3 regions of the Bacillus sp. OTU530 genome follow, and region 3 is predicted to be linked to each of the others. Evidence: riboswitches for the same ligand, from Rfam matches in the RefSeq annotation. Region 3 holds a riboswitch; each other region holds the start of a gene.

Region 1 (9,860 bases), on a different contig from region 3:
TGACAAACCAAATCATAATTGATGAGTTAGTAGAGGAAGAAAAAGAAACGGTTCGGCGTTTATTGGTTGAAAGCTATCGGCAGTATGAGCATGAATATACAAATTCTCAAGTTTGGGAGAATTATTTAACAAATATTAAGGCATCGGTTGATAATCCAGATGTGAAAAAGATATTAATTGCGAAAAGCGACGGCAATATTCTCGGGACACTACAGTTATTCGAGTCATCTGAAAAGGCCTACCAAAAGCCTGAATTACAAATTTTTTCACCAATTATTCGCCTGTTAGCTGTCCATCCTCAGGCAAGAGGACGTGGTGTGGCGCAAGAATTATTAAAAGCGGGTGTTCATTTTGCAAAGTCTCAAGGAGCAAATCAATTATATTTGCACTCAAGTGATAAAATGCAAAAAGCGATTCGTTTATATGAATGGCTTGGTTTTAAGCGAGATCAAACAAAAGAGTTTATGAACAATGATATTTTAGTAAAATGCTATCGTTTAGATTTATCCGAGTTTAACAGGTTGTGATCTATCTACTTAAAGAATAGGAAAATCGAAGAAGTTAAGAGGGGCTAAACAATGTGTAAAACCTCGATTGATACAGCTAACCATCAGAGGGAAAACTGCCTCTGATGGAAGTTTCACCTTATAGGAAGGAGCACGCTATGAATCAGACAGAATTAGAGGCTCATTTGATATCGATTCGTCGTCAATTGCATCAATATCCAGAATTATCAAACCAAGAATTTGAAACAACCAAATCCATTGAAAAATGGTTGCGTGAACTAGACATTGTGATTCGGGAAACGGAATTAAAAACAGGCGTCTTTGCAGACATCCAAGGAGGAAAACCTGGTCCAATAGTTGCTGTGCGTGCAGATATTGACGCACTTCCAATCGAGGAGAAAACAGGACTTCTCTATGCCTCAAAAGTAAAAGGGGTCATGCATGCTTGCGGTCATGATTTTCATACAGCGGCTCTTATTGGTGCTGCCTATCTTTTGAAAAAAAATCAGTCAGAACTGAAGGGAACAGTGCGCCTGCTCTTTCAACCGGCAGAGGAATTAGGGGGAGGTGCAAACCAGGTGATAGCAGATGAACAATTGAATGGAGTGGAGGCGATTATTGGGCTTCATAATAAACCAGAGCTGCCTGTCGGGACAATTGGCTTAAAAGAAGGACCTTTAATGGCAGCGGTGGATCGTTTTCATATCGTTCTTTATGGTAAAGGGAGCCATGCAGCAATACCGCAACATGGAAAGGATCCGATTGTAACAGCCGGGCATCTTATCACTGCCCTTCAGACAGTTGTCAGTAGGAGCGTGTCTCCGCTCCAAAGCGCTGTATTGAGTGTGACGAAAATAGTAGGCGGCAGCACATGGAACGTTATTCCGGATGATGTCATACTTGAAGGCACCATTCGTACCTTTGACACTGCGATTCGTGAAGACGTAAAAGCAAAATTCTATACAATTGTCGAAGCAGTTGCCGCAGCTTTTTCACAGAAAGTTAAGATTGACTGGTTTCCAGGTCCGCCACCACTGGTTAATCATAAGGCCGTGACAGAGATAGCTCGGAATGCTGCTCAGCAGCAATCCCTGCTTGTTACGGATCCAGAACTATCAATGGCTGGTGAGGATTTCGCATACTATCTTAACGATATACCAGGGACATTTGCTTTTTTTGGTACAAACGGAAATGAGGAGTGGCATCATCCTGCATTTACCCTAGATGAATCAGCCATTATAAAGGCTGCTTATTTTTTATATAATAGTTCGAGGGAATTATTAAATCAATGGGATTAAGTAATCTGTAATGAATAGAATTGTGGTGTAAATATGTTTTTAGGAACATAGAATCCTAATATACTTGTTTATCTGTGAATGATGATAGTGCTCCAAATAACTTATATAAATTGAATCTCGCTTTAGGCAGACTTCCCCTTTTGATATTGTCCCTCTTAAGTAGACAGTACTGTTTATCTAAGAGGGATTTTCTTATGCCTAAAAAAGTGACAACAGTTTGTAACTATACTCGTGATGGCATGCTTTGCCATTCGAGAGCAGGAGAATGCTCATTTGCACTCGAAAACATGTTATCCTGCCAACAAGACCTTTACGCTGCAACACGGTCTTGATTTGGGGATAAGATGAATACTCAGGCGTAATATTCTAAAAATCTACCTAATTTAGGTGGATTTTTAGAGTTGGCGTGGAAAATCAAAGCGGATTCCAGTAAAACAATATAGAAAATTACATTTTAAATAAAAGTAAAAGTATTAAATGTAAGTAAAATAGTATAATTTTGGATTGAAAGTTACATATTTCCATTATATAATCAATATTGGGTAAATAAGGAAACGCTGACTTGACGACAAGAGGCGCATAAAAAGTTCACAAGTATGATAGTAATTTGATTTGCATGATCCAGTACTATAATGTTGCTGCAACAAATCAATTACTAGGTACGTTTGCGGAACTTTTTATGCGCTTTTTATTTCCTGTTTATTCAATACATATATCTGGGGAGGAATGTAAAATGGAAAAAATGTGTATGCAGATGATGATGATGGCGTGTATGGAAAGAATGATGTGTGAAATGAATTGTATGAAAATGACGATGGATAAGATGTGTGATATGAACATGGACATGCCTATGGATCAAATGATGTCTAAAATGCAAGAATGTGATGAGATGATGACATCTATGATGAATATGATGGTTACTATGAAAGAAAAATGCTAATAAGCATAGAAAAAGTACCTTATCTTAATAGATAGGGTACTTTTTCTATCAATACTCATCATTGTATAAAATATCTAAACCAAATTGTTTTGTCTACTATATAATCTTTGGAGGCTGATTTTTCGCTAAATGAATTTCACGTCCTAATGAAATGCGCTGCTGTTTCAGTTTCAAAACTTTATCTTGTAAATAGCTATTAGAAGGTTGACTTCTTATTTGATTGTAAAGAGTAAGAATTTCTTCATTAAGATGTTTGTATTTTTCTAAAAGATTATCAAGCGCGAAGGATTGATTTTCTTTCTGAACCTCGTTATGGAAATTTTGGAGTTTTTCCATAATTTCTTGTTGCCATGATGTATCATTGATGCTTTCGGCATACAAGTACAAATCTAAATAATCGTTTACCTCCAACTGTGTCTCTCTGATGCTCATTAAAGATTCCCCTTTCTAATACGAAAACCCTCTTCCTAAGAAGAGGGTTTTCGTATTAGAAAGACACCTCTCCTTATCTTCCAAAGCTAAGCTTTGCTGGAATTAGCACCATACAAAATCAAGCATGTGGTTGCTGAGGTTTCACAGGGCCAGTCCCTCCACCTCTCTGGATAAGAGATTTTCACTTTTTTATTTAATTACTTATTATTCTAATTGATATACTTGGAATTGTCAATGGGATCGTATTCCCAAGTTAGGATTTGTCCACTTTACGCAAAGTCGGGAAGTGGCGGGTAGTTCAATAGTGAACTATAAAATGTACAAAAAGGCCCTTAACAAAATAAACGTAGGAGGGAGTACCTGGATTCGAACCAGGGAAATAAAGGTTTTGCAGACCCATGCCTTACCACTTGGCTATACCCCCTTAAGAAACGGCGGGTAAAACGTATTCCCGCCTAAGCTTACTCTAACTACAGTGGGTGTTACTTATCGGTTTCTTAACAGTAAGTCGTTAAGTGTTTTTCATATAATCTCGTACATACAGTTAGCGAAAAGCTTTGTATTTTACCATTATCCGATTTCATTCCGATAGCGGAATTATTCGGCACTTTCTCCATGGGACTTAGTAACAGAAATGAATTTGTATCATATGGAACAAGTTTTAATTACGCTTTATTCGGGAGATTCGTCGCTTTCTTTCGAGTAACACTGCGTCGGCCATCAATACTAACAGGTACATCGCCATCTATCGTGATCCGTCGTACTACACGATGCTGATCGCCATAATCATTAATTGCATAATGCTGTGTTGCTCGATTATCCCAAATTGCCACATCTCCAACATTCCAGTGCCAGCGCACAGTGTTCTCTAGCTGAGTAATGTATCCTTGTAAGATTGAAAACAGATGGGCTGAGTCAGATGATGATAAGCCTAGAAATTTCTTGAAGAAATGTCCCAGCACAAGTGTGCGCTCTCCTGTCTCCGGATGAACCCGTACGACTGGATGCTCAGTCTCGTATAAAGTGGAGGTAAATACTTCACGATAGCGTTTCTCGTCTTCTGATGAAACATTATTGCGGTTTCTCGCATAGTCATATTCATTGCTGTGCAGGGCCCAGAGGCGATCGGCAAGATCACGCAGCTCCGGAGGAAGACTTTGATAAGCGGCTGCGGTATTTGCCCAGACGGTATCACCGCCAGCAGATGGAATGACAACAGCACGAAGAGTTGCAATCTGTGGATATGCGTCCACGAATGTTACATCTGTGTGCCAGGAGTTAGCACGTCCGCCATGAGCGGAATCAAGCTCAAGCACGTAATCAGTATTCTGTTTCGTAGGTACGGTTGGATGGGCAACTGGATTTCCTAATAATCGGGCAAATGATTCTTGTCCTTCATCATCAAGATGATTCTGACCACGGAAGAAAATTACCTTGTGCCGCAACAAAGCTTGACGAATCTCATGAACTGTCGAGGTGTCAAGATCCGCAGATAGACGAATCCCGCTGATCTCTGCGCCAATTCGACCTGCTATCGGATGAATCTCCAAACCTTTATTAGTGTGGTGACTTTTATCAATTACGCTCATAATGAATACCTCCTGATTAATTTGTTTGGCCAGTGCCGGAAATGCCGTTACCTGAACACATGTGGATTTCTTAATATTACTGATTGGCTTTTATTTACATCATCCTTCCTTATGGACCGATAAAGCTTGGATAAACAAAGGAGGCCAGAGCATAGCTCTGGCCTCCAGGTGTCTGGTCGGCATATTTTCTATAGGTGTCAAAGTAGTTTAATCCGATCGGGTTAGTCAATATATTAGAGCTTATGGAGGATACTGTCAAGGGATAAGATATAAAAAAATCACTCTTACAAGTTATTAATTTTTTATTCTTATAAAGAGTGAGAATCGGCATGGAAGCAAAGGAACTTTTTACTGAACTTATTTCAAAGAAATCTATCAATGAAGATTTGTTCTTTACCCATGGAGACTATTGCTTACCAAATATTATCCTCCACCTATCGTTGGACTTCCCCCTCCACACGACTGAGGTAGGGGCGTTAGTGTTTTTGGGATGAATTTTATTCATTTTCGTCATTGTTCCTCATTAGTCTTTATTTGTAATCAAGCTATTGTCTCTTAATAATAACTATGATAAATTTGTTTTGAAGATTTAACCAACTAAAGACATCGGTTTTATTTGTATTCCGACTGGGCAACCAGAGGTACTCATCTAATTTTTAGATAAGTACCTCTTTTTTGTTAAGGTGATGAATAAAACTGAATACAGCAAAACGAAAAAGAGGGGAATGAGGGGAAAGTGGAGACAAGAGAGTATGTAACAGATGTTCTGATTGTAGGTGGAGGAACGGCTGGGACAATGGCAGCAATCAAAGCTAAGGAGACAAATCCTGATTTGGATGTGCTCATCCTAGATAAGGCAGATATACGAAGAAGTGGTGCAATTTCAATGGGGATGGATGGTTTAAATAATGCTATTATTCCAGGTCATGCTACCCCAGAGGAATATACCTTAGAGATCACAGCTTCCAATGATGGAATAATTGACCAAAGGGCTGTTTATCGACAAGCGAGTGAGTGTTACGAAATCGTTAAAGAATTGGATTCATGGGGAGTAGATTTTGAAAAAGACAGCCAAGGAAATTATGTTGTTCATCGTGTCCATCGAAAAGGAAAATATGTTCTGCCAATGCCAAAGGCTAATGATTTGAAACTCATATTAGCTAAAAAGGTTAAAAAAATGAGAGCTAAAGTCGTTAACCGGGTTATGGTGACTAGATTGTTAACTTTAGGAAATCAAGTAGTTGGGGCCTTAGGTTTTGACGTATTCAAAGGAGATTTCATCATTGTTAGAGCAAAAGCGGTTGTCCTCACCGCTGGTGCCGCGGGACGAATGAGTCTTACTGATAGTGGTTATTTATATGGAACTTATGAAAATCCAACCAATTCTGGTGAAGGATATGCGATGGCGTATCATGCTGGAGTGGAGCTGACAGGAATTGAATGCTATCAAATTAATCCCACTATGAAGGATTACAATGGTCCAGCTTGTGCCTATGTCGCGGGGCCATATGGCGGGTTCACAGCTAATGCAGAAGGTAAGCGTGTAACCGGATGTGACTATTGGAGCGGCGATTTAATTATGAATATGTGGAAGCTTGCTAATAAAGGAGAATGGCCGCTTTATTTAAAGATGAGCCATCTTGACGATGAAACTGTGAGTAAAATTGAAGCAATTTTACACAATAATGAACGACCTAGTAGAAGTACGTTCCACGCAGGTAGGGGAAAAGATTATCGGACGGATATGGTTGAACTTCATTTTTCCGAAATTGGGCTTTGCAGTGGACATAGTGCAGCAGGTGTTCTGGTTAACCATGAAGCTGAAACGTCAATGAAGGGTCTTTATGCAGCCGGAGATATGGCTTGCGTTCCGCATCAATATTTATTAGGAGCCCTTACCTTTGGGAAAATCTCTGGGATAAATGCTGCTAATTTTGCAGCAAAACAAACATTACTTGATGTGGATGAAGTACAAATTATTGAAGAAAAGGAACGAATTCTTAAACCGCTTCAAAATCCTGATGGTGTTCCACATCATCAAGTAGAATACAAAATACGTCGTATCGTCACACAATATATGATGCCTCCTAAAACAACAATAAAACTGGAAATAGCTCTAGAGAAAATTGAGCATTTTCGTAAGGTTGACATGAACCTATTAGGAGCAAAAGACCCTCATGAACTTGGGCGCGCATTGGAGATTCATAGTATTTTAGATTGTGCTGAGATGATGGCAAAAGCGTCTCTTTATCGAAAAGAAAGTAGATGGGGATTCTATCACTATTTCTTAGATTATCCAAAAAAGGACGATGAGAACTGGTTAAAAAGAGTCATTGTGAAAAAAGAGCAAGATGGTTCAATGAATATTTTTTCAAGAGAACTACCTGAGTATATTTTAGAGACTGATCAAAGTAATAATGTCGAAGCGGAAAAGGAGATACAAAATGAGCAATCTATCTACTAAATTGGTTTCTCAACGCACAGAAGCGAGTATCATTATTGATCGAGATAAATGTATCGGATGCGATATTTGTGTTCAGGTATGCCCAATGGGAATTTTGGCGCTTGATGATGAGAAGAAGGCATATATGAAATATGATGAATGCTGGTATTGCACACCTTGCCAAACTGATTGTCCGGTTGGTGCCGTGACCGTCAATTTACCTTACTTAGTTCGTTGAAAATAAAATTATGGGTGATGGATAACTTAATATCCATCACCCATAATAAGGAGTGAACAGAATGTTCGTTAAAAGTAAATTGTTCTTAGTATCATTACTACTGCTGGTTGTCTCCTTTGTTCAAGGTTGCTCAGGTAAGGTAAGTCCAACTGTTGCTAATAGTGATGGAAGGGAAACAATAACGATTGGTTATCAAACACCGACTGCCCAAACATGGGGAGCGCTTATCGTCAAAAATCAACGATTATTTGAAAAGTATTTGAAAAGACAACACCCAGATAAAGACTTTAATATTGTATGGTTTGATGCAAATGCAGGCTCGGTTTTAAATAACAGCATGGTAGGTGGTAAAATTCAAATTTCTTTTTTAGGGGATATGCCGACATTACTTAATGCAGGAGCCGGTTTAAAGCAATCGAACTATAATTCTGTATTTTTAGCTTTTGACGGAAAGGGACATGATGGGAAAAATCAAGCAATTGTTGTGCCTAAAGGAAGTGAAATAAAAAGTATAGAGGATCTGAAAGGAAAAACAGTATCAACACCGATCGGCAGTAGTTCTCATCGTATGCTTCTCGATGCTCTAAAGCAACATAATTTAGTTCAAGACGTGAAGATTGTGGATCAATCTGTAACGGTTGGTATGCAGAGCATTGAACAAAATAAAGTTTCTGCTCATGCAACATGGGAACCATACCCTAGTTTAATTAAATCCAAGGATGTTGGTGATATTTTGCTTTCTGGAGAAGAAACAAAAGTAGACTATTTAGCTGGAGTTGTTGCCAATGCGGATTGGGCAAAAAAGAATCGGAGCTATGTTGTTGCTTTCCTGCAAGCATTAAATGAAGCACATCAGCTGGCATTGAATGACCCAAAAAAAGCAGCTGCAATTTTCCAAGAGGAAAGTCAGTATCCTTACGAAATTACGTTAAAAATGGTAGAGAATATTAGATTTGATTCAACCATCTATCAAAAAGATATCGATACCTTAAACAGTAGTATCAAGTTTTTAACGAGTATTAAACGATTAGATGAAAATATCAAGCTAGAGAACTTTATTGATGATAGCTATTTAAGAGAAGCCGTTGAACAACAAGGAAAGCAGTATGTAACCGATGCTGAACTTCAAGGAGAGTGGATTAAAGAGAGGGTGTATTAATGATGGGATCAACAATACTTGTAACATCATTACAACAGAATGTCAAACCATATCTAGTCCGGGGTTTAGCTGTTTTAGCATTTCTTCTTGGATGGCACTTATTAGTTGTTCTGAACGTGAACTGGCCATTACAATTTGGAAATCTTCCAAAACCAATAGATGTATTAACAGTATGGTATCAGAAATTATTTACCGCTGCGTACTATCGAGATATTGTAACTAGCACTCTACGGGTCTTAGCTGGTATCTTTTTGGGATTAGTAAGTGGGGTACCATTGGGACTGTGGGTTGGGCTTTCGCGCACTAAAATAAGTGAAGCTCTTTATACAAATCTTGAATTGTTTCGTCCGATTCCTCTCATCGCCTATTTGCCAATTGCAATGCTCTTATTTAGTACGATAGAAAGCAGTATTATTTTTATTACTTTTATTGGTGCATTTTTCCCTATTTTTATTAATAGTATGGATGCAGTAAAACGAGTGCCGTCATCGATTGTAGATGCTTCACGGTGTTTAGGTTGTGGTCCAATCCAATCGATTTGGAGAATTTATTTTCCTGCGGCTTTGCCACAAATTTTTACGGGGCTTTCGGTTGGAATTGGGGCATCGTGGATGGGGGTCATTACAGCTGAAATGATGTCGGGACAAACGGGGATAGGCTATGCAACATGGTATGCTTATCATTTAATGGATTACAACCTTTCAATTATTGGGATGTTCACAATTGGTATTCTTGGATTTACTTCTGTACGGATTATTCGCAGCATCGAAACGTACATCATTAAATGGCAATAACATTTGATAGTTGGGAGGGATAATAAATGCTTGTTACGCTGGAGAAAGTTACAAAGGCGTATAATGTCGGTCAAAAAAATGTGGAAGCACTTAGTAATATATCAATGTCCATTCATGAAAAGGAATTTGTTTGCATAGTAGGACCTTCTGGAAGTGGGAAAAGCACACTTTTAAAAATGATAGCTGGAATTGACAATGCAACGAGTGGTAATGTCAAGTTTGAAGGTCAAAAGGTGGTCGGGCCTTCTCTAGAAAAAGGATTTGTTTTTCAAGATTATGCACTGTTTCCTTGGCTAACGGTCAGAAAAAATATTCTATTTGGTTTAGAAATGGCAAATGCGAGTACCGTAATAAAGAAAAAACGTTTAGAAGAATATTTACATTTACTCGATCTGGAGAAAGCAGCCAACCTTTATCCCAATCAATTATCTGGAGGGATGAGACAGCGAGTAGCGATCGCA
Region 2 (9,860 bases), on a different contig from region 3:
TTAATGTTATCGAGCGGCTGTACTTCAATATTTGTACGAACTTTGCCTTGTGCTGCAAAGGCAAGGGATTCCTGTAAATCCTTTCTCGTTCCGACGATGGAGCCTTTTACCGTTACGCCATTTAAGACAGTATCGAAAATTGGGATTGGCAGTTCATCGTTTGGAAGACCAACAACAACGAGAGTGCCGCCGCGTTTCACAGAGCGGTAGGCTTGTTCAAAAGCCCGTTTTGTTACAGCGACGCTGATAGCGGATTGGACACCGCCAACACGTTCATAAATTTCTTGGACAGGATCTACCTTTAAGCCGTTAATTGTAATATCTGCACCTAGCTTTGTGGCTAGTTCAAGCTTGTCGTCTTGAATATCAACAGCAATTACGTTAAAGCCCATCGCTTTTGCATATTGTAAGGCAACATGTCCGAGACCGCCGATTCCGTAAATCGCAACCCAATCACCAGGCTGCGCTTCGGATACTTTTAATGCTTTATACGTTGTCACACCAGCGCAGAAAATGGGAGAAACCTCTTCAAAGCTGAGACCATTTGGGATTTTAACGATGTAATTGGCAGGAGCTTTACAATACTCAGCATAGCCGCCATCCACGGAATAGCCGGCATTCAATTGATGCGGACATAATGTTTCGCGTCCGGTTAAGCAATATTCGCATTCACCGCAAGCGGAGTACAGCCAAGGAATGCCGACTGCATCCCCCTTTTTAATGGAGGTTACGCCAGGACCTACTTCCTCTACAATCCCGACACCTTCATGTCCTGGAATTAACGGAAGCTTTGGCTTTATCGGCCAATCGCCATGTGCGGCATGAAGGTCTGTATGGCAGACGCCGCAAGCTTTAATTTTGACAAGCACTTCACCGTAGCCGATTTCAGGAATCGGTACTTCTTTAATTTCAAGCTGCTGTTTAAACTCATTTACAATGGCCGCCTTCATCATTTTATTTGTATTCATTTTCAAATCTCCCCCTTTTTTATTTTCACACTACATCTTTTATAAAAGCAAAAGCTATGCCAACTTTTTAGCTGTGTAGGGGTGCACAAAATGAAAGCGTTTGCCGAAAGTTTGGCAATTCGTGCCGAAAAAACGGCACGAATTGGACGATTTATCGGCACATTTATATAAAAAATGACAGGAGACAATCCTGCCATTTGCAAAAAAGTAAATTTATGAAGAATCATTTCCTCTAGGGATAAATCGTGTCGATTCCGCTTTTCTAGAGCTGCTGTAGTTCTTGAGCGGTAAATACGCGCGATCGTGTTAAAAATCGTTTTCCTTCTGGTCCTTCGAGTGAGAACATTCCTCCTCTGCCATCCACTACATCAATAATAAGCTGTGTATGTTTCCAATACTCATATTGTGCATGGGCAATATAAAATGGACAGCCCCCTATATAACCGAGTAATTTATCGTGATCTCCGATTAAAAGATCACCTGCTGGATAACACATTGGCGAGCTTCCGTCACAGCAGCCGCCTGATTGATGAAAGAGAAGAGGACCGTGCTTACTTTGTAAATACTGAATAAGCGAAAGTGCTGCATCGGTTGCGGTAACTCGCTGTATTGTTTCCATAGTGTACACCTCCTAATATGAAAGCTTCCGCTGCGAGAGGCAAGCGGAAGCTTTTGTTTTTTAGAAGAATCCTAATTTTTTCGGGCTGTAGCTCACAAGCATATTTTTCGTTTGTTGGTAGTGACTGAGCATCATTTTATGTGTTTCACGGCCGATACCTGACATTTTGTATCCGCCGAATGCCGCGTGGGCAGGGTAGGAGTGGTAGCAGTTCGTCCAAACGCGTCCTGCCTCAATCGCTCTGCCGAAGCGGTATGCCTTGTTGATATCGCGTGTCCAAACGCCTGCACCTAAGCCGTAAAGCGTATCATTGGCGATTTGGAGCGCTTCCTCCGGTGTTTTAAATGTTGTAACAGAAACAACTGGACCAAAGATTTCTTCCTGGAAAATGCGCATTTTATTGTGACCCCTAAATACGGTTGGCTTTACATAATAGCCGTTCTCTAAGTCACCATCTAATACGTTGCGCCCGCCTCCTGCTAGAAGCTCGGCACCTTCTTGTTTACCAATATCAATATAGGAAAGAATTTTTTCAAGCTGCTCAGCGGAGGCTTGTGCACCAATCATTGTGTCAGGGTCAAGCGGGTTGCCTTGCTTAATCGCATTTACGCGTTGCAGGGCCCGCTCCATAAAGCGGTCATAGACGGACTCTTGGATGAGCGCACGCGAAGGGCACGTGCAAACCTCACCTTGGTTCAATGCAAATAATACGAATCCTTCGATTGCTTTATCAAAGAAATCATCATCTGCATCAAGCACATCCTCAAAGAAAATATTTGGCGATTTTCCGCCTAGTTCAAGCGTAACAGGGATCAGGTTTTGCGAGGCATACTGCATGATAAGACGACCTGTTGTTGTTTCTCCTGTAAACGCGATTTTGGCGATGCGATTGCTTGAAGCAAGCGGCTTACCGGCTTCAAGACCGAAACCATTTACAACATTCAGGACACCGTCTGGAAGTAAATCAGCAATAAGCTCTACCAATACCATAATGCTGACAGGTGTCTGCTCTGCTGGCTTTAACACAACACAATTTCCAGCCGCGAGAGCAGGAGCAAGCTTCCACGTTGCCATAAGAAGCGGGAAGTTCCAAGGAATAATTTGGCCCACAACGCCGAGAGGTTCATGAAAATGATACGCAACAGTATCTTGGTCAACCTCACCAATCGTACCCTCTTGTCCGCGGATGCAGCCTGCAAAATAACGGAAATGATCAATTGCTAGCGGAAGATCGGCATTGAGAGTTTCACGAACTGGTTTTCCGTTATCCCATGTTTCTGCCACGGCCAGCATTTCTAAATTTTGCTCCATGCGATCCGCGATTTTATTTAAAATGTTTGCACGATCTGCAACTGACATTTTGCCCCATTTGTCTTTTGCGGCATGAGCGGCGTCAAGTGCCAGCTCTATATCCTCAGCCTGTGAACGTGCTACCTGACAAAACACTCGCCCAGTAACAGGGGATATTGCATCAAAGTATTGTCCATCAACTGGAGCTGTCCATTTCCCTCTGATAAAATTGTCGTATCGGCTTTTAAATGAAATTTTTGCACCCTGTTCACCTGGTACTGCGTAGATCATTTTTGTTGCGTAAGCCATCCTCATTCCCCCTATTCTCACTATATTCACCTTTTATACATGCAAGTTGTGTGCCAAAATCAAGAGGACACTGCTGCTTTGAAATATGTGAGAGCGCACATCGTTCTCGATAGCGAACAAGAACACTTTGCAGGATAAACATAATAGACAGCGAAGAGTAGTATAAAGCTTGCCATAGGTGAGCAAATTAGGAAAAAAATACCCATCTATGCTACAATACAGATAGTAAAGGGCAGGTGATAGGTATGACAGTAACATTTTATTCTTATCCGAAATGCGGAACATGCCAAAAGGCAAAAAAATGGCTTGAAGGGCATGATATTTCCTACAACATGATACATATTGTAGAAAATCCGCCGTCTAAGGAAGAGGTGCGCAAGCTGCATCAGGCAAGCGATCTTGATTTGAAGAAACTGTTCAATACGAGCGGTATGAAGTATCGCGAGCTTGGCTTAAAGGATACATTGAAGACGGCAAGTGAAGAGGAAATGCTAGATCTGCTTGCATCCGATGGCATGCTGCTTAAGCGTCCTATTGTGACAAATGGCAGCAAGGTGACAGTTGGCTTTAATGAAGAGCAGTTTGAGAGAGAATGGCTGTAATGCCGACTGGGCATTTACATAATTGATACAAAGTATGGAGGGGACAAAAATGAACATTCCTAAAGAGTTGCGTTATTCTGAAGAGCACGAATGGGTGAAAGTAGATGGGAGCCGTGTAATCGTCGGTATTACTGAGTTTGCGCAGCATGAGCTTGGTGATATTGTATTTGTGGAGCTTCCGGAGGTTGGTGCTGCATTAAAGGCGAATGAGCCGTTTGGCAGCGTAGAGTCCGTGAAAACAGTTTCTGAACTTTATGCGCCTGTGAGCGGTAAAGTTGTGGAAGTAAATGAAAAGCTAAGTGATAGCCCTGAGCTTGTGAATGAGTCTCCGTACGAAGGTGCGTGGATGGTAGTTGTTGAGCTTGCGGATGCAGCTGAGCTTGATAGCTTATTAACTGCTGAGCAATATGAGAAAATGACAAATCAAGGGTGAAGAATGAGGAGACGGACAAACCGTCTCCTTCTTGCTTTTTACACTTTAAAAAAATATAAATTTTCCAACGAGAAGTTAACTCGACATATCGGGACATTTTAGGAATAAAGTGTAAGTGCAACTACGTCTCTGTCTGCGCCTGCCGGTTTGCCAATCGACGAGTTTTCTTTAGCAAAATTGACAATATTTGCGTATGGTCAGTTTCGATAAAACAGGAAACAAGACGAAAAGAAAGAATATACTATATATTAAGGTTGTATCATAGTCTACATTAGTCGGGTGATGCACAGTGATGGAAATGGAAAAAGTGATAATTGTTGAGGGAAGATCCGATAAGAAGAAAATTGCAAATCTTATTAAAGAGCCTGTAGAAATCGTATGCACAAATGGAACGATCAGTTCATCTAAAATGGACGAATTTGTTGACAAGCTCTATGATAAAGAGGTGTACATACTGGTTGATGCAGATGAAGCAGGCGAGAAGCTTCGCAGGCAATTCAAGCGTGAATTCCCGCATGCAGAACATTTGTATATTGACCGTACGTACCGGGAAGTAGCGACAGCACCAGTGCAGCACCTTGCAAGCGTGTTGCTTGGAGCAGATATAGACGTGTATGCAGAATTTTTAAAGTAAGGATGACGTGAATGATTGAATGGACAGGGGAAGATGTGGAAAGCAACATTCAAGAGGAAGAAGCAACAGTTCTTTATGTGCAGACGCCCATGTGTGGAACGTGCCAGCTTGCGAAGAGGATGTTAACAGTTGTAGAGGCGGCGCTTGAGCTTACAGTCGGTACGGTCAATCTCAATTATGCTCCTTATTTGGCGGAGCGATATGAGATTGAAAGTGTGCCGTGCCTGCTTGTTTTCAAGCGCGGCATTGTTGCGAAACGAATGTACGCGTTCCAGTCAGTAGACTTTATTTATAATGAATTGCAAAAACTCGACATATTGCCTAAGAAATAAGAAGAAAATGTCGAGCTATTATTAAAGGGTTGCTCTGTGAATAAATGGAAAATATATACAACACCTTATTCACGAGGAGTGATGGAAATGACGTTACAAGCATTGTTGCGGTCGTTTGCAAATTATGCAAGCACTCAGCAGCATTTAGAGCCGCTTTTGCCTTTGGAGGAAAAGGTTATGTGTTTTCGGTTTAAGGAAGAAAGCTGTGCTTTAAAAATGTCACGCCATGAAATCACATTGTTAGAAGGAGTAAAGGGAACAGATACGATTACATTTTGGAAAGAAGAGGACTTACATAGTTTAGTAAGCGGTCTTGTTCGGTTACAACTGCTGCTAAGGTGGAAGGGAACGGAGTATATAGGATCATACCGAACACTTTTATTGGCAGAATCGCTGTTTCATATATGCAAGCCGTTAGAAAAGGGAGCTTAAATGCTCGCTTTTTTTTTTGCATATTTATATTTTTTTAAAAAATTTCAAAAATAATAATTTTCTGTATTTTAAGTATAGAGAAATGTATTAAAATCATGGCATAATTTACTTTATGAGTTTCTTAAAATAATAATTTATTATTGTTGACATAGATATGTGAGATTGATAGAATTTCAATGATATGATAAAACATGAAACACATCAGGTAATTTATATTTGATGTTCTCTTATCAAGAGAGGTGGAGGGACTGAGCCCTGTGAAGCCCGGCAACCGTCAGCACATGTTGAAATGGTGCCAATTCCTGCGAAGCGAATGCTTTGAGAGATGAGAGGAAAGGATATACGGCGATTGTTCGAAACCTTTCTGCTTGTCTGAAGCAGAGAGGTTTTTTTACTGTAAAATATGATGTAATGAAGAGGTGAGAGGATATTGATTCTACTAGAGAACGTCCAGAAAATCTACCGTTCAAAAAGTGGAACAGTTACAGCTGTTCATGATGCAAATTTAGAGATTCGCCAAGGAGAAATCTTTGGCATTATTGGATATAGCGGAGCTGGGAAAAGCTCATTAATACGTATGCTGAATCAGCTGGAAAAGCCCACTTCCGGCCGGATTACAGTGGCAGGGCGTCTCATTTCTGCGATTCGTGGCAAGGAGCTGCGCAAGGCTCGTCAAGAAATCGGGATGATTTTCCAGCATTTTAATCTTCTTTGGTCCCGTACGGTACGCGAAAACATAGCGTTTCCATTAGAAATCGCTGGGGTTCCAAAAGAAGCGCGCCAAAAACGTGTTGATGAACTTATTCGTTTGGTTGGACTAGAGGGACGGGGAGATGCGTATCCATCACAGCTTAGCGGCGGGCAAAAGCAACGTGTTGGCATAGCGCGTGCGCTTGCAAATAATCCAAAGGTACTGCTGTGTGATGAAGCAACATCTGCTCTTGATCCGCAAACAACAGATTCTATTTTGGATTTATTAGTTGATATTAATGAAAGACTCGGCTTGACGATTGTACTTATTACGCATGAGATGCATGTAATCCGAAAAATTTGCCATCGTGTGGCTGTTATTGAGAGCGGGAACATTGTGGAGCAAGGCGAAGTTCTGGAAGTATTCAAACATCCCAAACATGCAACAACCAAAAAGTTTGTGCAGCAGGTTACTGAATCAGATGAAGCAAGAGAAACAATTGGACAACTGCTTCATAAGTATCCAGACGGAAAGATTGTAAAATTAACATTTGTTGGTGATACTGCGGAGAAGCCCCTTATTACGGATTTGATTCGTCATTTTGAAGTGGATGTTAATATTTTGCAAGGAGAAATTTCCCAAACGCAAAAAGGCTCCTATGGGACATTGTTTGTTCAGCTTCAGGGTGAGAATGAGGAGATTGTAAGAGCCATTGCTTTTATTCGAGGTAAGATGGTAGAAGTTGAGGTGGTCGAATATGAACAATGAGTGGTTAGAGCTAATTAAATTGGAAAAACTAATCGATGCAACGCAAGAAACCATCTATATGACAGCTATTTCAGTTACAGTTACATTCATTCTAGGACTAGCATTAGGATTACTTTTGTTTTTAACTAATAAAGGTAATATGTGGGAAAATAAGGCTGTCAATACGGTGATTGGATTGTTTGTAAACATATTTCGTTCAATCCCCTTCATTATATTGATTGTACTGCTTATTCCGTTTACAAAGTTACTTGTGGGAAGTATTCTAGGAGCCAATGCTGCACTGCCTGCTTTAATCATTGGTGCAGCACCGTTTTATGCCCGCATGGTCGAAATTGCGCTCCGCGAGATTGATAAAGGTGTTATAGAGGCGTCTTATGCGATGGGAGCTTCTAATGGACAAATCATTTTTAAGGTGCTTATACCAGAAGCATTGCCAGCCTTAGTTTCAGGGATTACTGTTACGGCGATCGCTCTTGTTAGCTATACGGCCATGGCCGGCGTTATCGGAGCTGGAGGGCTTGGAAACTTTGCCTATTTAGAAGGATTCCAAGGCAGCAATCCATTATTAACATTTGTTGCGACAGTGGCTATTCTAATTCTTGTGTTTATCATCCAGTTTACTGGAGATTATTTTACTAAAAAGTTAGATAAAAGGTAATTAGGGAGGAACGCAAAATGAAAAAACTGCTTAGTCTCATTGTAGCTGTTTTTGTTCTTGCTTTAGCGGCTTGCGGCGGAACAGACACTACAAAGGAAAAAACAGCTGATGGAAAAACAAAAATAATTGTCGGTGCATCCGCTGTTCCACATGCTGAAATTTTAGAAGCAGCAAAGCCATTGCTTGCAAAAAAAGGAATTGATCTTGAAGTTAAGGTGTTTCAAGACTATGTTTTACCAAACGTTGCATTAAAGGAAAAAGAAATTGATGCAAACTATTTCCAAACTCCAGGGTATTTAGACTTAGAGATGGAGAAAAAAGGTTATGACTTTGTGAGCATTGGTGAAGTTCATAAGGAGCCGATTGGAATTTATTCTAAAAAGTACAAAAGCTTAGCGGACCTTCCAGAAGGCGCAAAAATTATTATGAGCAACTCGTTCAGTGACCATGGACGTATTCTTCCGATTTTTGAAAAAGCTGGGTTAATCAAGCTTAAAGCGGGCGTTGGTGCGAATGCACGTGTGGAAGATATCGTAGAAAATCCAAAGAAACTAGACTTTTCAACATTGATTGAGGCGAAACTTCTCGCTACTTCCTTTAAAAATGGGGAAGGAGATGCTGTGGTAATTAACACAAACTATGCGCTTGAGGGGAAAGTAGATATTAAAAAATACGGCATTGCGTTTGAAGGAAGTGATGTTGTTCCTTCTAACTTAGTAGTTGTCCGCAAGGGTGATGAAAAGCGTAAAGAACTGCAAACATTGGTAGAAGTACTGCAGTCTAAAGAAATTCAAGATTTCATTCAAGAAAAATATCAAGGTGCTGTTATCCCTGCAAGTAAATAAACCATTTGAAGTCCGGTAGGTTTTGAAGGCTTCAAGGCTGAAAAGAACCCCTGTGATTCCCGCAGGGGTTCTTTTGATTCCACTGTAGGAAAGTATAAATTTCCAGCTAGAAGCCATTTTAACGCAGTCGGAAATTTTAGGAATGCAGTGCAAGGGCAACTCCCTGTCCTCGCTTAACGGCTTGCTAGTCGGAGACCATATGTAGTACTTCAGATTAAAAGTGAAAGTTAGGCGCTTTAGCAGGGCCTTCATGCTGCTGCGGGAGCTCTATAACATATTTCCTAATTCAAGTGCATATAGAGCCCTGTTTTTTTGCAGGCAATTTAGACAAGCACATTATTTTTTTTGAGGATAGTGTAGTATAATGGTGCTCGAGTTCATTTTACACTTTAAGAAAGTATAGTTGCGCGGAGAGTTCAAAAAATACATACAGTGCATTTGAAGGAAGCGTAAAACACAAAAAAATACAAATGATAAAATGGTACAAAGCAGTTGGGTATTTAATGGTTAGAAAATTCCGAAAATTTTCTAACTGTTTGATATATAATTTTAATTGATATAAAATAAGAATGAGAATAAAATGAGAATGTGAAAGTTCTATAACAATTTTTCTTCTATATAGAAATAAACTGGAGGTATTGTGATGGCTGGTTCAACTTTAACAATTAAGGATCTGCATGTATCCATCGATGAAAAAGAAATCTTAAAAGGCGTAAACATTGAAGTAAAAGGCGGAGAAATCCATGCAATCATGGGTCCGAACGGAACGGGTAAATCAACGTTATCTTCTGCAATTATGGGTCATCCGAAATATGAAGTAACAAGCGGAAGCATTACGCTTGATGCTGAAGATGTATTAGAAATGGAAGTTGACGAGAGAGCTCGCGCAGGTCTATTTTTGGCAATGCAATATCCAAGCGAAATTAACGGCGTAACAAACGCAGACTTCCTTCGCTCTGCAATGAATGCACGTCGTGAAGAGGGCGATGAAATTTCTCTAATGAAATTCATCCGTACATTGGACAAAAACATGGACTTCTTGGAAATGGATTCCGCAATGGCACAGCGTTATTTAAACGAAGGCTTTTCTGGGGGCGAAAAGAAGCGTAACGAAATTCTTCAATTAATGATGCTTCAGCCGAAGTTTGCTATCTTAGATGAAATCGATTCTGGATTAGATATCGATGCGTTAAAGGTTGTTTCTAAAGGAATCAACGAAATGCGTGGTGAAGACTTTGGCTGCTTAATTATCACGCACTATCAGCGTCTTCTTAACTAC
Region 3 (9,860 bases):
TACTAGCGATTCCACTAGGGCTCTTAGTAGGCTGGTATAAACCGCTTTCTGAAATTTTGACTCCATTGCTAGAGATATTTCGCAATACTGCAGCACTGGCGCTTCTTCCCGTCTTTGTTCTTATATTAGGGATTGGAGAAACATCTAAGATTGCTATTATCATATACGCTTGCTCATGGCCAATCCTTCTCAATACGATCAGCGGGGTAAAGCATGTTGATCCTTTATTAATCAAGTCTGCTAAATCGATGGGATTATCTCCAGTTCGATTATTTCAAAAGGTGATTCTCCCTGCTTCCGTACCGACCATTTTTACCGGTATTCGTCTAGCTGGTGCCAGTTCAATTCTCGTATTGGTAGCAGCAGAAATGGTTGGTGCAAAGGCCGGCTTAGGATATTTAATCAACTATGCGCAATACAATTTCCAAGTTTCGAATATGTATGCAGGTATTATTACAATTTCCGCATTAGGACTATTATTTAACTGGACTCTTGTAAAGCTGGAAGGACATTTTACAACTTGGAAAGCTACACAAGGAGAATAAAATATATTAATAGGAGAGATAAAGATGAGTAAAGAAAAACGACAATTCAGACTTGGAGCATTTTTTATGATTCCTGGCCATCATGTAGCTGCTTGGCGGCACCCAGATGCAAAGGCGGATGACGTATTGAAGTTCGATTTTTATAAAAAGTTAGCCCAAACAGCGGAACGTGGAAAGTTTGACATGATTTTCTTAGCTGATGGTTATGCAGTGGGCCAAAACGTCTCTCCTACAGCAATAGAGCAAACTGTTACCGTTCGTCCTGAACCCTTTACGTTATTATCCGCGCTTTCTTCCGTCACTGAACGAATTGGGCTGGCAGGAACTGTCTCTACTACCTATAACGAGCCGTTCCATGTCGCCCGTAAATTTGCTTCTTTGGATTACTTAAGTAATGGGCGTGCAGGATGGAATGTTGTCACATCCGCAACAAAGGCAGAAGCACTTAATTTCAGCAAAGAAGAGCACTTATTGCATGAGCTTCGATATAACCGAGCAGCAGAGTTTGTGGATGTAGTCACAAAGCTTTGGGACAGCTGGGAGGATGATGCCCTTGTGATTGACAAGACAGCAGGCGTTTTTGCGGACCGAGACAAGGTGCATCAGGTGAATCATAAAGGAACATGGTTTTCGGTTCAAGGGCCATTAAATATTGCAAGGCCGCCTCAAGGCCATCCGGTTGTAATTCAAGCTGGATCTTCAGAAGCTGGTAAAGAGCTAGCGGCTCAAACGGCGGAAGTGATTTTTACGGCCTGGCAGACACTAGAAGAAGCACAAACCTTTTATAGAGATGTTAAGGGGCGACTTGCTAAGTATGGACGTTCCCATGATGATTTGAAAATTATGCCTGGTATTTTTCCGATTGTCGGAAGAACAGAGGAAGAGGCGAATGAGAAAAAAGCGCTTCTCGAAGAATTGATTCCTCCAGCAGCAGGAGTTGGCTTGCTTTCCGCCATGATTGGAGTCGATTTATCTGGTTATCCTCTTGATGGACCCCTCCCGGAATTACCTAATCTAGATCAAATTAATGGAGGGAAAAGCCGTTTTCAGCTGTTGAAAGACTTAGCTGAGAGAGAGGGACTGACGATCCGTAAACTATATCAACAAATTGCCGGTGCTCGCGGGCATAGGGAAATAAAAGGGACTCCACAACAAATTGCTGATCAGCTAGAGGAATGGTTTAAAAATGATGCTGCCGATGGCTTTAATATTATGCCGCCATATTTACCGGGAGGCTTGGAGGATTTTGTTGATTTAGTTGTACCGGAACTGCAGCGTCGCGGTTTATTTCGCACTGAATATGAAGGACATACTTTACGTGAGAATTTAGGTCTTTCTCGTCCGGCGAATCAGTTTACAAAAGTTCATTAATCATCATGATCCTTGCTAGTCATGACCATGAGTCTTGATATAAGTAGAGTACCATTTTCAGAAACCCCAAGAATGATGCTGATAGGCATCGTTCTTGGACTGAATGTTCGGGTGGATTTTTAGTCGCTTTTACACGGATGGGAGGATTTATACATGAGTCATGCTGATTTAAATCTTCGTGCAGATGTGCTTGTCATCGGAGGCGGTCCCGCGGGTACTTGGGCAGCGTTAACCGCTGCTAAAGGCGGGGCAAAAGTTGTGCTTGTAGATAAAGGATACTGTGGAACAAGCGGTGCGACAGCTCCATCAGGCACTGGCGTATGGTATGTGAATCCTGATTCTAAAGAGCGAGAGAAGGCAATGCAAGGCCGGGAAGCGCTGGGTGGTTATTTAGCGGATCGCGGCTGGATGAAGCGTGTATTGGACCGCACTTTCGAGAATGTGAATCAAATCGCTGCATGGGGCTACCCATTTCCAAAGGATGAAATCGGTGTTTCCCACCGAGGTACCCTGCAAGGGCCTGAATACATGAAGCTAATGAGAAAACAAATTCAAAAAGCCGGAGTTCGTATTCTTGATCATAGTCCTGCTTTAGAATTGCTTGCTGATGAATATGGGGTAGCCGGTGCCGCTGGGATTAACAATCAAACACAAGAAGCATGGCGAATTGAGGCGGCAGCGGTTATTATTGCGACTGGAGGATGTGCCTTCCTTAGTAAAGCTCTTGGTACGAATGTGTTAACTGGAGATGGGTATTTGCTCGCCGCTGAAGCTGGAGCAAACTTTTCCGGAATGGAATTTTCTACGGCTTACTCGCTTGCTCCAGCCTTTTCTCCCGTAACGAAATCGGCTTTCTATACGTGGGCAACCTTTTATTATGAAGATGGTACGGTGATTGAAGGGGCTGGCTCGCAAAAAGGACGTTCTGTTATCGCTCGAACACTGCTTACACAGCCCGTGTATGCAAGGCTTGATAAAGTTAATGAGATGATGAAAACAGCTATGCGCAAGGCACAGCCTAACTTCTTTCTCTCATTCGATCGACTCGGTATTGATCCCTTTACGCAAAAATTTCCGGTTACATTACGATTCGAGGGAACAGTTAGGGGAACAGGAGGCATCCACATTGTAGATGAAACTTGTGCCACTCAAGTTCCAGGACTTTATGCAGCGGGCGATGCAGCAACACGTGAGCTGATCTGCGGCGGCTTTACCGGTGGGGGCAGTCACAATGCCGCTTGGGCCATGTCTTCTGGCTATTGGTCAGGAGAGGCTGCAGCTAGGTTTGCAATTAAACAAGGAAGCTACGCATCTAACCGAAATGCACAAGGCTTGTCGAGAGCTTCTGGGGTTCCGAAACAGCCGATTGTAAGCTCGGATGCGCCAGACTCTCAAGAAATAGTGAAAGCAGTACAAAACGAAGTGTTTCCGTATGATCGGAACTGGTTTCGGACCGGTGTTGGTCTGAAAGCCTCTCTTAATCGTTTGGACAGCATTTGGGAGGAGATCAAGCAAGGAATTGGGGCTAAAGATGGTAATGTGACTAGAATCCGTGAAGCTGCCGCTATGACGGCAACTGCCAGATGGATGTATACAAGCGGACTGGAACGAAAGGAGACCCGAGGTATGCATCGCCGTGAAGATTTTCCAACGATCGATCAAAAGCAGCATTATCGTATCTTAAGCGGCGGACTAGATCATACTTGGGCGAAGCCATTTGTTGATCAAAATCCTAAATTCCCTATAAGGGAGGGGATCGTTTTATGATTGAACTATTAAGTAAAGATCGCTGCATAAAATGTAATCTATGTGTATCTGTTTGTCCCACCAATGTGTTTGAAAAGACTAAGGCTGGAGATGCTCCTGTCATTGCCAGACAATCCGATTGCCAAAGTTGCTTTATGTGTGAATTGTATTGTCCAGTGGATGCTTTGTATGTAGCGCCTTTCGCTGAGCAAACTACTGAAGTGGATGAACAGGCTTTAATTAGAAAAGGAATACTTGGCAGCTATCGTGAAAATATCGGTTGGGGCAAAGGGAGAAAGTCTACCGCTTCCTCTGACCTATCTTATCTTGTTATGAAACGCATGCGGGCTTCTCATTAGACGAGCCTTTTGTTACAAAAAACTAAGGAAATGGGTGTATATGATGAGTTTAAAAATTAATCCTGTTGAACAACTTACGAGTGAGGTTGAGAAGTATCGTAAAGCTGAGTATTCTGTTAATCCCTTATTTTTAAATCGTTGGTCCCCTCGTGCATATTCCGGTCGGAAGGTGTCTGATGAAGAGCTATATAGTGTTCTTGAAGCAGCACACTGGGCCCCTTCATCCTTTAATGATCAACCTTGGCGCTTTATTGTGGCGAAAACAGAAGCCCAATTGAAGATTTTTCATGAATTCTTAAATCCTTTTAATCAAGCTTGGGCGGAAAAAGCTCCTGTTCTTGTTCTGATCGCATCGAACAAAAAGAGGGATAATGGTGATTTAAACAATGCACATGCATTTGATGCTGGCGCAGCTTGGGGACACTTAGCGATTCAGGCTACTTTACTTGGACTTAGTACGCATGCAATTGGAGGGTTCGATAAAGATAAAGCCCGAAGCTTACTGAAGATTCCAGAAGATTTTGATCTTCATGCGGTAATTACCATTGGTTATCGTGACAACAAAGAAACACTTGATGCGAATTTGCAAGAACGTGAAAATCCTAGTACTAGAAAACCATTAAAAGAAGTTATTTTTGAAGGATCACTAAATGCGTAAACTGAAGATACTTTGTTATGATTATTTATAAGAAACAAACTCTCTTATCCAGAAAGGTGAAGGGGCTGGTTTGGTGAAACCTCAGCAACTATAGTTTTTATTTTATAGGATGCCAATTCCAGAAGAGCCTAGCTTCAGCAGATAAGAAAGGGGATTTTTTATGAACATTAGAGAAAAGCAACTATGGATAAATGATTATTTAGATTTGTACCTTTATGCGGGAAGTATGGATGATATATCGTGGTAACAAGAAATTATTGGAAAACTACAAATACCATAATAAACCGATATGAATTTTAGGTTATCTGACCAGACGACTGGAGGTTCCTCTTGATTTTTTAGCAAAATCAAAAGGAGCCTTTTTGTGTTCAAAGGAAAGGGGGATATAACGTGAATGAAAAATTGATGTACAGAGGGAGGATATCTATTAGGGGAGTCTCAGTGATTAGCGTTAGCTTGCTATGTATTATTTGGGCAGTGAGCACCAATTTGAAATGGGTAGACCCTATTTTTCTACCGTCTCCTCAAGCTGTTTGGAGAGCATTTTTAGATTTATTAACAGAGGGATACAAAGGAGCATCGTTAAATACTCACATTCTAAATAGTCTATATAGGTTATCTTCGTCTTTGGTTTTAGCGTTTTTTACAGCAGTACCATTAGGAATCCTATGTGGCTATTCAAAATACATACTGGCTATTTTTGATCCTATTGTTGAATTTTATAGGCCGCTTCCTCCGCTAGCCTATTATGCCTTACTTGTGCTATGGATGGGGATCGATGATAAATCGAAAATAGCATTATTATTTCTAAGTGCTTTTGCTCCGTTGTTTCTGGCAACTGTATCTAGTGTACAGAAAGTTCCAAGTGATCGGATTAATGGTGCATTAACATTAGGAGCTTCAAAAGGGAAAGTTCTTTTATATATCATCCTCCCATCTGCCCTTCCAGACATTGTAACGGGTCTTCGCACCGCGATTGGGGTTACATATGCTACGCTAGTTGCTGCGGAAATGGTCGCTGCCACTTCAGGTATTGGCTGGATGGTATTGGATGCTAGTAAGTATTTACGGAGTGATATTGTCTTTGTAGGAATCATTTTAATGGGAGGGATCGCCATTTTAATGGATGGCATTATTAGATGGTATCAACGTGTTCAATTCTCATGGGTTGGGAAATAAGATTCCTAACATAGCAATTACAAAAGTTGGAGGAGAAATGATATGGTTTTTCAAAGGAAACGAAATACGTTATGGATTCTTATATTAATTATGATTATTAGTCTAATTACGGGTTGCTCGAATCAAGGAGCAGCAGGAGGGGCAGAAGACTCCACATCAAATGACATAGCACCAAAAGAAATTAGATTGGGATATCAAGTTTCCCCTAATGGAGAATTGCTAGCCAAAGCTTTAGGCTTGCTAGAAAAAAAGTATCCTGATGTAAAAATTAATTGGATTAAGTTTGATTCAGGCCGAGATGTGAATAATGCGATGGCAAGTGGGAGTATTGACTTTGGTCTTGTAGGTACACCTCCGGGTTCAATAGGAATTGCAAACAAGTTACCGTATAAAGTGTACTACCTGCATGATATTATCGGCGAAAGCGAAGCGTTAATCGCAAAACAAGATTCTGGTATTCAATCATTAAAGGATTTAAAAGGGAAGAAAATTACGACCACCTTTAGTTCAACGTCTCATTATAGCTTGCTAAAGGCTTTAGAAAAGGAAGGTATTAACCCTCAAAAAGAAGGAATTACGCTCCTTGATATGCAGCCAGCTGACATTTATGCTGCTTGGAAACGGAATGATATTGATGCAGCTTACATTTGGCAGCCGATACAGACTAAGTTGATCACTGAAGGCGGGAATATGATTATTAGTTCAAAAGACTTGGCACAAAAAGACATTGTGACTGGGGAATTTGGAATTGTGAATAAGGATTTTGCGAAGAAGTACCCTAACATTGTTAAAGGATATATCGCTGTCTTAGATGAGGCAGTACATTATTATCACGACAAACCAGAACAATCTGCTCAGCTTCTCTCTAAAGAATTAGGCTTGTCTCCTGAGGAAAGCTTAACAACAATGAAGCAAATTATCTGGCTGGACGCTTCCCAGCAGAAGGAGTATTTTGGAACGTCAGGGCAGCCAGGGAAACTAGCTAACGTCTTAAAAGATACTGCGGATTTTATGGTCAAACAGAAAAATATATCGTCTGCGCCGGATTTAAATACATATCAGCGTGCGTTGCTAAGCGATTTGTATAAACAATAGAAGAGAAAGGAGAAGTAATATGAGCGTAAGTATCCCACATAAACAACATGCAGAGACTGTAAATCGTTCTAATGTAATTGAAATAAAAGATTTGAGTGTACGTTATGAAAATCAAGATTTATGTGTATTAGAGCATATTAATCTCGAATTATATGAAGACGATTTTGTTTGTGTATTAGGTCCATCAGGTTGTGGGAAATCTTCATTGCTAAATGTTATAGCAGGGTTTCAGAAGCATATAATAGGTGAGGTCAGAATCAATGGAAATCCCCATAGAAAGCCTAATGCCGATGTAGGAGTAGTATTTCAGCATCACAATTTATTTCCGTGGTTATCAATTGAAAAAAACATTGAATTTGGTTTAAAAATGCAAGGCATACCGAGGGCAGTGAGAAAGCATACAGTTTCTTACTACCTGGAAATCGTGGGGTTAGAAGCTGCTACTAAAAAGTTACCTTATCAGCTTTCAGGGGGGATGAAGCAAAGGGCAGCTATTGCAAGAACGCTTGCTGCGAACCCTAAGGTTATGTTAATGGATGAACCTTTTAGTGCTCTAGATGCTTTAACTCGTGTATCCATGCAAAACCATCTTCTTGAAATTTGGAGAAAAACGAAAAAATGTGTGTTTTTTATTACACATGATGTTGAAGAAGCGTTATTGCTAGGGACGCGTATTGTAGTTATGCAGTCCAATCCTGGAAGAATTATAGTCGACATGCCAAATCCTCTATCTAGACATAATAAATCAATAGAAGAAATGAAACGTGATAAGGATTTTAGTAGGTGGTGTGATTATTTCATTTCCAGTATACGTGATGGAGAGATAAAAAACGGCGGATAAAAATAATAATTTTCTAAATTCAATTATGTATTGTTTTCGCAAATGGAACCTTTCTAGGTTCCATTTGCATTTCAAGATGAAGAAAGGTGGAGAAGGGGTAATGAGTTGGATTTTACTTTTACTAGGGATTTTATCGGAGGTATTAGGTACAACGTCCATGAAAATGTCTGAAGGATTTACAAGACCAATTCCTTCAATCTTTATATTTGTTTTTTATGGATTGAGTCTTACTCTGGTAACGTTGGCACTTAAACAGATTGATGTAAGTATTGCGTATTCTATCTGGTCTGGGCTAGGTACAGCTATTATCGCAACTATAGCTCTCATTTATTTTAAAGAACCTATCTCCTTAGTTAAAATATTGTCGATACTTATGATTATTGGTGGTGTAATTGGCTTAAATATAAGTGGGGGTACCCATACAAAGGAAGTATCCCCAGAGCAGGTACAGACAGAAATTAGCGCAGAGTAATACCCATAGAATTTCTAAACTATTAATTTTTTATTTTGAAATATCAATTAAAGAATTGACAGTGTAACAGGAAAAGTATTACAATCTAAATATCAAACAAAGTACATAAGATTAGTATGAATTAAATTTCTATAAGTAAGAGCTGATCAGTTAACTGAAGGCCAGGACACCAATAGGTGCTCTGGCCTGTTCTTGTTTATTCAAAACTTTCTTTGTTTGTCAAAAAAATAGAATTATATTCTGAAGGAAACGTAAGGGGGAGATTGTATGAGTAAGACTAATCCATCAAATTCTACTAAAGTTCAGTTAGAAATTAAACCAGTTACAGCGAGGATTGGGGCTGAAGTAACAGGGATTCGACTATCTGCTGATTTGAACACTTCGGAAGTGTTGGCGATACGAGAGGCTTTATTAAAATACAAGGTATTGTTTTTCCGTGATCAACAGCACCTTGATGATGCTGGCCAAGAAGCGTTCTCGCGTCTATTTGGCGAATTGTATGCTCATCCAACGGTACCGAGTAAAGATGGCACGAGCATTCTTGAACTTGATTCAACTCATGGAGGGCGTGCAGATGCTTGGCATACAGATGTAACATTTGTAGATGCGTACCCTAAAGCCTCCATTCTCCGCTCAGTTATCATCCCTGAAGTTGGTGGGGACACGATTTGGGCAAATACAGCAACTGCTTATCGAAATTTATCCAAAGAATTGCGTAATCTTGTTGATCAGCGCTGGGCGTTGCATACAAATGATTATGATTATGCAGCTTATCACACACAAGCATCATCAGAGGATTATCGTTATTATAAGGACGTATTTACATCAACTATTTATGAGACTAAGCATCCTCTCGTACGGGTGCATCCAGAAACAGGAGAGCGAACATTGGTATTAGGACAGTTTGTAAAAAGAATTCTTGGATTATCCTTGTCTGATTCCAATCATCTCCTTTCCGTTTTGCAAGATCATATTACCAAACCAGAAAATACTGTACGCTGGCGCTGGGCTGTCGGTGATGTAGTGATTTGGGATAACCGTGCAACACAGCACTATGCGGTTAACGATTATGGTGATCAACATCGGGTGGTACGTCGGGTCACTTTGGCAGGGGATGTCCCTGTTAGTGTGGATGGTCAGCGTAGCGTTACGCAAACGAAGGTTAAAGTTGTTTCTGATAAAGCCTAATCAAAATTTATTCAGAGTATGTTTAAGAATATTTTCAGGCGGGAATACGTTTGTATCCCGCTGATTCTTAAGGGGGTATAGCCAAGTGGTAAGGCATGGGTCTGCAAAACCCTTATTCCCCGGTTCGAATCCGAGTACTCCCTCCGATGGGTCTGTTCTAATTTTCTATAGTCTTTTAAGAATAAAAATGAATGCTATATTTTTTATCAAGGCGATGAAAATGCTCTAATGATTAAGAATGCAAACAGGATAAAGGCAGAAGACATCATAAACAAAATTGAAAGCTATATTGATGATGTTTATATAGTCGATACGGACTTTACATGGACATATATCCATACTCATGAGGAATTTTGCGGACCGTATTTCTACAAAATTTAAGAAAAATAACGAATTATTCTTGTTC

The links. A riboswitch is a leader RNA that binds a small molecule or an ion and turns the genes downstream of it on or off. The one in region 3 is predicted to bind S-adenosylmethionine.
Region 1: linked by a shared signal. The riboswitch ahead of AAHB12_RS18045 (hypothetical protein) and the one ahead of AAHB12_RS15165 (ABC transporter permease) in region 3 are both predicted to bind S-adenosylmethionine.
Region 2: linked by a shared signal. The riboswitch ahead of AAHB12_RS19570 (methionine ABC transporter ATP-binding protein) and the one ahead of AAHB12_RS15165 (ABC transporter permease) in region 3 are both predicted to bind S-adenosylmethionine.

What each region holds. Positions count from the first base shown of each region.
Region 1 is NZ_JASATP010000024.1:74,482-84,341, forward strand. Features, by position in the region: gene AAHB12_RS18030 (GNAT family N-acetyltransferase) at 1-527, shown strand, start outside; gene AAHB12_RS18035 (amidohydrolase) at 665-1,804, shown strand; gene AAHB12_RS18040 (hypothetical protein) at 2,538-2,744, shown strand; gene AAHB12_RS18045 (hypothetical protein) at 2,841-3,176, opposite strand; SAM riboswitch class I at 3,247-3,353, opposite strand; tRNA gene AAHB12_RS18050 (tRNA-Cys) at 3,528-3,600, opposite strand; gene AAHB12_RS18055 (TauD/TfdA dioxygenase family protein) at 3,842-4,765, opposite strand; gene AAHB12_RS18060 (fumarate reductase/succinate dehydrogenase flavoprotein subunit) at 5,502-7,229, shown strand; gene AAHB12_RS18065 (4Fe-4S dicluster domain-containing protein) at 7,210-7,446, shown strand; gene AAHB12_RS18070 (ABC transporter substrate-binding protein) at 7,508-8,605, shown strand; gene AAHB12_RS18075 (ABC transporter permease) at 8,605-9,399, shown strand; gene AAHB12_RS18080 (ABC transporter ATP-binding protein) at 9,426-9,860, shown strand, end outside.
Region 2 is NZ_JASATP010000029.1:24,608-34,467, reverse strand. Features, by position in the region: gene adhP (alcohol dehydrogenase AdhP) at 1-950, opposite strand, end outside; gene AAHB12_RS19605 (DUF779 domain-containing protein) at 1,231-1,587, opposite strand; gene adh (aldehyde dehydrogenase) at 1,648-3,168, opposite strand; gene AAHB12_RS19595 (arsenate reductase family protein) at 3,432-3,788, shown strand; gene gcvH (glycine cleavage system protein GcvH) at 3,838-4,221, shown strand; gene AAHB12_RS19585 (toprim domain-containing protein) at 4,511-4,855, shown strand; gene AAHB12_RS19580 (thioredoxin family protein) at 4,867-5,187, shown strand; gene AAHB12_RS19575 (hypothetical protein) at 5,275-5,619, shown strand; SAM riboswitch class I at 5,844-5,951, shown strand; gene AAHB12_RS19570 (methionine ABC transporter ATP-binding protein) at 6,050-7,078, shown strand; gene AAHB12_RS19565 (methionine ABC transporter permease) at 7,068-7,736, shown strand; gene AAHB12_RS19560 (MetQ/NlpA family ABC transporter substrate-binding protein) at 7,754-8,581, shown strand; gene sufC (Fe-S cluster assembly ATPase SufC) at 9,225-9,860, shown strand, end outside.
Region 3 is NZ_JASATP010000019.1:164-10,023, reverse strand. Features, by position in the region: gene AAHB12_RS15190 (ABC transporter permease) at 1-545, shown strand, start outside; gene AAHB12_RS15185 (LLM class flavin-dependent oxidoreductase) at 570-1,916, shown strand; gene AAHB12_RS15180 (FAD-binding protein) at 2,070-3,683, shown strand; gene AAHB12_RS15175 (ferredoxin family protein) at 3,680-4,021, shown strand; gene AAHB12_RS15170 (nitroreductase family protein) at 4,065-4,679, shown strand; SAM riboswitch class I at 4,721-4,827, shown strand; gene AAHB12_RS15165 (ABC transporter permease) at 5,070-5,858, shown strand; gene AAHB12_RS15160 (taurine ABC transporter substrate-binding protein) at 5,901-6,953, shown strand; gene AAHB12_RS15155 (ABC transporter ATP-binding protein) at 6,973-7,794, shown strand; gene AAHB12_RS15150 (DMT family transporter) at 7,895-8,266, shown strand; gene AAHB12_RS15145 (TauD/TfdA dioxygenase family protein) at 8,534-9,454, shown strand; tRNA gene AAHB12_RS15140 (tRNA-Cys) at 9,526-9,597, shown strand; partial or broken gene AAHB12_RS31805 (DUF4275 family protein) at 9,644-9,835, shown strand.